DNA from 2 places in the Romboutsia sp. 1001713B170131_170501_G6 genome. Region 1 is predicted to be linked to the other one. Evidence: riboswitches for the same ligand, from Rfam matches in the RefSeq annotation. Region 1 holds a riboswitch; the other holds the start of a gene.
What was found. A riboswitch is a leader RNA that binds a small molecule or an ion and turns the genes downstream of it on or off. The one in region 1 is predicted to bind cyclic di-GMP.
Positions count from the first base shown of each region.

Region 2: it holds a riboswitch for cyclic di-GMP, as region 1 does, so the genes downstream of both, I4U89_RS01395 (flagellar basal body protein) here and I4U89_RS11780 (SpaA isopeptide-forming pilin-related protein) in region 1, are expected to answer to the same signal.

Region 1 is NZ_JADPFC010000005.1:96,830-100,644, forward strand. It holds gene I4U89_RS11770 (B12-binding domain-containing radical SAM protein) at 1-236, shown strand, start outside; gene I4U89_RS11775 (tetratricopeptide repeat protein) at 352-1,494, shown strand; cyclic di-GMP riboswitch class II at 1,594-1,676, shown strand; cyclic di-GMP riboswitch class II at 1,826-1,909, shown strand; cyclic di-GMP riboswitch class II at 2,059-2,142, shown strand; gene I4U89_RS11780 (SpaA isopeptide-forming pilin-related protein) at 2,215-3,815, shown strand, end outside.
Region 2 is NZ_JADPFC010000001.1:277,777-281,591, reverse strand. It holds gene fliF (flagellar basal-body MS-ring/collar protein FliF) at 1-678, opposite strand, end outside; gene fliE (flagellar hook-basal body complex protein FliE) at 701-1,018, opposite strand; gene flgC (flagellar basal body rod protein FlgC) at 1,034-1,438, opposite strand; gene I4U89_RS01395 (flagellar basal body protein) at 1,443-1,766, opposite strand; cyclic di-GMP riboswitch class I at 2,213-2,295, opposite strand; gene I4U89_RS01390 (CDP-glycerol glycerophosphotransferase family protein) at 3,224-3,815, opposite strand, start outside.

The DNA of each region.
Region 1 (3,815 bases):
GTCATATGTTCTTACAAAATGAAGATAACATATTAAAATATATACCACAGTTTGAAAATAAACCAGCTAAGCATATAATCAAATATGTTCATTTTGAACCATTTAGATTTGATATATTAAAGTTAAAAGAAGATATACATGCTAATGTTAAAGAGACAAACAATATAGTTTTATTTGTCTATGATGATGATAACAAAGTATTTGAAAAGTCAAAGTCATATAGCGTTAATATATAATGCTAATTAATACATATTAGTATTATATATTATGAAAACATATCACATAAATTTTTAATGGGCATAAACACTAATAGATTAAAAAGTATTATGTGAAGTTACAAAGGAGGAAAAAATGAAGTTTAAAATAGAGAAGTATTTATTAAAGAAAACAGAAGAATTATCTTTTATAACTATAAAACATGGTGGAGAATTTAACTTAGAAGGTTATACTATACCTGAAGATGGACTAGATGTACCTATAAAAAATGAGGTATTAGTTAAAGGAATAAAAGAAAAGACAGCTCAAGATAAGATAAATACAATGTCTATAGCAGATGCTATGATATATATAATGGGTATTGATAGCCAGTTCAAGTATAATGAAGAATACAGAAAATTTTTAGATGCTTTTAGCAAAAAGGTAAATATAAATATAAAAGAATATATGGGCTATATGTCTAAAAAATACTTTGATATTGGTGAGATAACTGATTCATTAATATACCTAAAAGCTATGATAAGTATGTATCCAAATGACATAGATGGATTATATCATTATTCAATAGTTTGCCAGGAACTAGCAAAACAGTATCAAAAAGATATGGACAAAGAAGCTATGAATAAGTTTTTATTAGAAGCTTTAGAAAAGTTAGAAATGGTTATACAATTAGATGAAAACTTTGCTTTAGCTTACTATCATTTAGGATATCATTACTACAATCAAGGGCAATATTTAAAAGCTAGAGTTATATGGGAAGAAGCACAAAAACTAGGATTAGATGCAGACTTAATGGCAGAGGTTCAAGAAAATATAGGAAAGATGGACTTTAAAGTTCAATATGAGGAAGGATATAACTTAGTATTCCAAGGAAGATGTGAAGAGGGGCTAGAAAAGTTATTACCTCTTGAACAAGACCATCCTGATTGGTGGAACTTATTATTTATGATAGGTCTAGCTTATAAAAATATGGGTGAATTTGAAGAAGCTAAGAAATACTTTGAAAAAATACTTATAACTAAACCACATCAAGTAGACACAATGGTTGAGTTAGGTCTTTGCGAGGCTAGTATGTTCAATATAGATAAAGCTATAGAACACTTTGAACAAGCAGCCAAAATAAAAGAGGACCCAGAAATATTATGCAATTTAGGTATGGCATATCTAAATAAAGGTGATATAGATGATGCTATATATTATATAGAAAGAGCTTATGAACTAGACCCACAAGATGAAATTACAGTGGCATGTTTAAGAGAACTTGATAAGTATAGATAAAAAATATAAATAAAAATTTTCCATAAGAAAATCTAAAATTGACTTTTATTAAATTAAAGAGTATAATAAACCACTGAGATTATATAAGTAAAGATAGAAGTTAAAATTAGGAACGAAGAAGTATACCTTGTATATGGGCACTTGAGGTATATGGAGTTAATAGTGCAACCGACTATTCAGATAATATTTAAATATTATTCGAATAGTCTTTTTTATTTTAAAATACAAGCTTATTGATAAGAGATTAATATAGATAAATTGAATACTAACAATCTCGTATAGCATAAGTGCGTAAAAAGTAAAATTATTAAAATGGCATAAATACATATAAGCTAAAAATAGGAATGAAGAAGTATACCTTGTATATGGGCACTTGAGGTATATGGAGTTAATAGTGCAACCGACTATTCAGATAATAAATCATTATTATCTTGAATAGTCTTTTTTATTTTAAAATAAAAGTTTATTGATAAGAGATTAATGCAAATAACGTGAATACTAACAATCTCTTATAGCATAAGTGCGTAAAAAGCAGAATTATTAAAATGACATAAATACATATAAGCTAAAAATAGGAATGAAGAAGTATACCTTGTATATGGGCACTTGAGGTATATGGAGTTAATAGTGCAACCGACTATTCAGATAATAAATCATTATTATCTTGAATAGTCTTTTTTATTTTAAAATAAAAAAATCAAAAAAGGGTGGTGAAATTTATTGAAAAATAAATACAAGTTAGAAAAAAAAATAATATCGATACTTACATCATTACTAATGGTTATAAATGTGTTAATTAATACGCATTTTGCGTATGCTGAAGAAGTTAAGACAAATAATCAAAAGGATACCATAGAAGTATCTATAACCTGTGATAAAAAAGAGGTTAAGCCTGGAGAAAAGTTGGATTTTAAACTAGAGTATAAGGCTAAATATGGACCAGGGAGTATAAAACCAGGTGATACTATAGAATTTGAAATGCCTAGTTGGCTTGAAAGATTTAGCTTTAAATTTCCCCCAGAACATTTTAAAAGTGTGCAAATGGAAGGGAATAAAGTAGTAGCAACATTTGGGGATGATGTCTATGATGCAATAGCAGGCTATGTTAATGTATCAGCATATGCAGATAAAACCGAAGAACTAGACAATCAGAAAATAGAGGTATGGGTTGATGGAAAACCAGTTACTAGTACAGAGATAGCTATAAAGCCATCTGATGAAACAGAGCCTATAATAGATAGACAGCTTCTTAAAACTGTAAATAATTATGACCATGTAGATTCGGATGGAAATATAGTAGGAAATATATATTCTCCAGTACTAGGGAAAACTCAACAATATAGAGTATATGTCAATGAAAAATTTTCAAATATATCAAATGCAGTATTAACAGATAATATGCCTGAAGGAATGGAGCTTATACCAAGTTCTGTAAATATAACTAAAATAGAAATAGATAGTGCAGAAACAGATGCTACAGATAGCCTTAATATAAGTAAATCATCTAATAGGCTTAGTATAAATTTTGGAAATATTAAAGATAAGTATATTGTAACGTATAAGACAAAAATTACTGAAGATAAGGAGTCTTATAAGAATACAGCAGTCTTTAATAAAAGTGATGGTAAGTTAAATAGTACTGTTATATTAAAGCAAAAAAGTGAAGTAAAAGATGTTATAAGCAAGTATAGTTATACTTCTGATAAAAATTCAGAAGGTAAAAAAGTAGCATCTATAAATGAAAATGTAAGATACAGAATAGATATTAATAAAAACAGATCAAATCTTAATAATGTAACTTTAAATGACTTTACACCTAAAGGAATGAAACTTTTAAAGGATAGTATAAGTATAGGAAAATACAATAAAGATGAAAGCTTTGAGTGGGTAACAGATCAATTAAGAGAAAAAATAAATACTAACAATGGAAATTTAACTATAAATTTCGGAAATATAGATGATTATTATATTGTTAGTTACGATATGAAAATTACAAATGTTGAAGATTCCTACTCAAATACCGCTAAGTTATCATACAACGGGACTAAAAACAGCGTTGATGATACAATTAAATATGAATACAATGCAGGAGCTATAAATGCTCATAAATCTGTTGATAAAGCTATATTAGACAAAAATGATGACCAAAGCGTTGTATATTCAATAAACTTTGAAAGTTTTGGTGTATTTAAAAAAGGTTATATAGACTTAGTAGATAAATTGGATCCAAATGTAAAGATAGTAAAAGTTGAAGTTCCAGATGCTTTTTCTAGTAAAATAGATAAAGCAAATAATACAGTAAGCGTTATTAATGATAAGGG
Region 2 (3,815 bases), on a different contig from region 1:
AAATATTCCTTCTGATAATAAGACCATATTTTGATTGATTACCTCAACATTTTGTTTTGGTATGTTTGGTGTACTTGCGGACACTAAAGATATTATAGATTTAACTTGTTCTTGGCTTAATTGTTCTCCTACATTTAAATCTACATAAACGGCTGCTTTTCCAGGTATGCTCTCTTTAGCAAATACAGATTCTTCACCTTCTGTTATATGAACTCTTGCATCTTGTACTTGCGGAAAAGTTTTTATAGTTTTTTCTAGTTCACCTTGAATCATTCTTTGTTTTTTTACCTCAAATTCTTCATCTGTAAGACCTAACGATGATCCTTCATCCATAAGTTCAAAACCTTTAGAACCATTTGAAATTTTTCCAGATAGTTCAAGTCTTAACTTATCTACCTGATCTTTAGGCACATATATACTATCGCCTTCAATTTTTGTCTCAACTTTTTCTTTTTCTAGTTCTTTAGTTATAACAGATGCATCATTTGAATCTAAACCTGAGAAAAGAACATCATATTTATTATCATTTTTATATTTGATTCCAAATATTATAGCTAGTATAATTGCAATAATTCCAACTATAATGGCTATTTTCTTTTCTTTTCTCATTTCCTTAAAGTTTTCTTTTCTTGTTTTTATAAATTTTTTTATCTTTTCTATTAACTCTTTAAAATTCATCTATCTGCTCCTTATTAAGGAATTACAATTGTACTTTATTAATTTCTTGGTAAGCATCATATAACTTATTTCTAATCTCAATCATAAGTTGCACTGACATTTGAGATTCTTGTGCTGATAGCATAACATCATGCATAGAAACATCTTCACCTTTTATAAGAGCTTCTATCTTTTCATTTGAATTTATAATACTATCATTTACCTTACCTATAGCATTCTTTATAACATCTTCAAATTTCTTGTCTGGCTTTTCATTTCCTTTAACTTTATATGTAGTATTATTTTTAATAGCATTAGAGAATATATTAGAATTAACATTTATATTACTTATTCCTGTCATTTAACCACCCACTTTCTATCTGCCTATCTCTAAAGCTTTAGATATCATATTTTTTTGAGCATTTAAAGTATCTACATTAGATTCATAAGCTCTTGATGCACTTATAAGATCTGACATTTCTGCTAATAAATCTACATTAGGATATTCTACATATCCATCTTTGTCTGCATCAGGATGATTTGGTTCATATATTTTTCTGAGAGGAGATTTATCTTCTTCAATTTTTTTAGTTTTAACACCTAACATTCCTAATTTTTCATCATAATTTTCTTCAAATGTAGCTATCTTTCTTCTATATGCTCCTCCATTTTTAGTTCTTGTAGTCTGCATATTAGCAACATTAGAAGATATTACATCCATTTTCATACGTTCTGCTGCCAAACCACTTGCACTAATTCTCATACCACTAAAAACACTCATTTATTTACCTCCCAGATATTATACTTTTTGTCATAGCAATTTTTATATTTGTAAGACTTACTAACGCATTATATTCTAATGTCGTAGCTGCTTGATTAACCTTCTCATGTTCAATATCAACGTTGTTCCCATCTTCTCTGACCACAGATTTCTTATCAACCTTTAACTTTATACTAGGAACTTCTAATTTATTCTTTAAAGTATCTTCGAAACTAACATACTTTCTTTTATACCCTGGAGTATTTATGTTAGCAATATTTTCTGCAATGGCATTGCTCCTTAAATGTGTAGCATCTAGTCCCATTTTCATTAAATTATAGATTTCCATATTACTCTCCTTCATTAACTTTATAAATCAAAAAACTACTCTATAAAGAGTAATTTTGTATACTACATAACATAGTATCATTGTTAGGGTTTGATTATCTTAGATATAAAATTAAATCAATATACTTTTCGTTTGTTTTCTTACCTTTTTCGATTATAAACTTTTTTTCACTTTTTTTCCATATCATTTATATTATTACATATTTTTTCCTATTATGTTAAAAAAATATAATATACGTAATGAACTTTTGTAATATAATCAAGTTATTACACTTTTTATAATATTATTTTTTTAAAAAAAAATAACTCTAAAGAGAGTTATATAATATCAGCGCCGATAAATAGAGATACATAATTTTGGACACGAGTAATCAAAATAATTTATATATTATTCATAATTATCCAAAAATCATCAACTTTATATATCGAAAACAAAAACACATAGTTTTTGGCAACTGGCTAGCATAGTTCCCACTTTAGCTCCTATAGTTTTGCGTCACTAGATTTCTCTAGCTTTGCCTATTTTGTTTTTCGTCCTCTTTCTACACTTTTCGACATTTTCTTCTACACACTAAATATTATAGTATAATTTAGATTTAATCAAGTTTTTATTCACTTTTTCTTACTATTTTTTTTCAAACTAATTTTAGAAATATATTTAAATTTATTTTTTAATTACAAAGTATAATTTTATTTTATTTTATCTTATATTTTATATTATACGGCTATTAAAATTAAAACTTTACATTTTTTTGCTACAACAACATAATAATATAAATTATATATTAGATGACAACTTCTCTAATACTAAAAATTTTTAACTTAAGTATTCTTATTCAGATAAATTTATAAGTATTGAAAATTTAAATAATATTCCTATTTTTTTAAATTTTGATTGTGAATTTATTTTTAAATTCACAATAGTTAATTGATTTGAATAAAATAGTGAAATTATAAAATCAGATACACTTATACCTATATTAGTTCCTAAAGGTATTTTTGATATAAATATTGGTTAAATACTCAATTAAATTTATAAAATTACTTATAATACTTATCTACTTTATTAATCAATTAAAACTTATTATAGTAATAAGATATATGATAAATTTAATTTTCACTTTAATAAATTTTATAATATTTGCAATATCTAAATTTATTATTTCGTTAAATAATAATTAATATTGTATTTATATAATATTATTAAAACTTATCACTTAAAAAAATAGTTAAAGATTTTTGCGTTGATTTAACTGATCTTAATTTAGGTTTGTTTTATGAATTTATCATGATATGTAAAAAGTTATTAATTATTATAAATACTCTTATAGTTAGAATTATATATCTACATTAAACAAACTTGATATTTTTATAATAAAATACAAAAAGTCTTTTAAAACAATTACTTAATGTAATAAGTTGTTCATGACTTTTTGTATTTAATATTATTGTAAAATTTTAAAAATAGTTATTTTCAATATACTGCTTTATATGTTTGTGAACTTTTTCTCCACAACTACCATCAATATTAGAAAGAACAGTGTTTAATGCATTAATTCTAATATCTTTTTTGTAATCTTTTTCATTAACTACTAAATCTATAAATTTATCTACAGTCATTTCTTCTTCACCAACTATATAATTAGAAAATATATCAAATACACTTTCATGATAAAACTCTCTGTTTAATCCTATATCATATATTAAGACAGGTTTTCCTGTAGCCATATATTCAATTAATACAGAAGATCTATCTGTTATTAGCGCATCAGATATTTGAAAAGCTTCGTAATAACTAGGTGAATTGTCAATAATTATATTTTCTGTATTTTTTGCTGAGCTTAATAATTCTTTATACCTTTTATAGCATTCTGGGGCCTTTGATTTGACATATGAAAGCTCTAAAGGGTGAGGTCTATATATTAATCCATAGTTTAAATTTTTCCTAATTTTATTAAATACTTCTTCAATTTCATCTAGTACTTTATCTCTTCCATTTATAACTTTCATTAAGTTTGTAGTCCATAAAAATACTTTTTTCCCCTTAAAT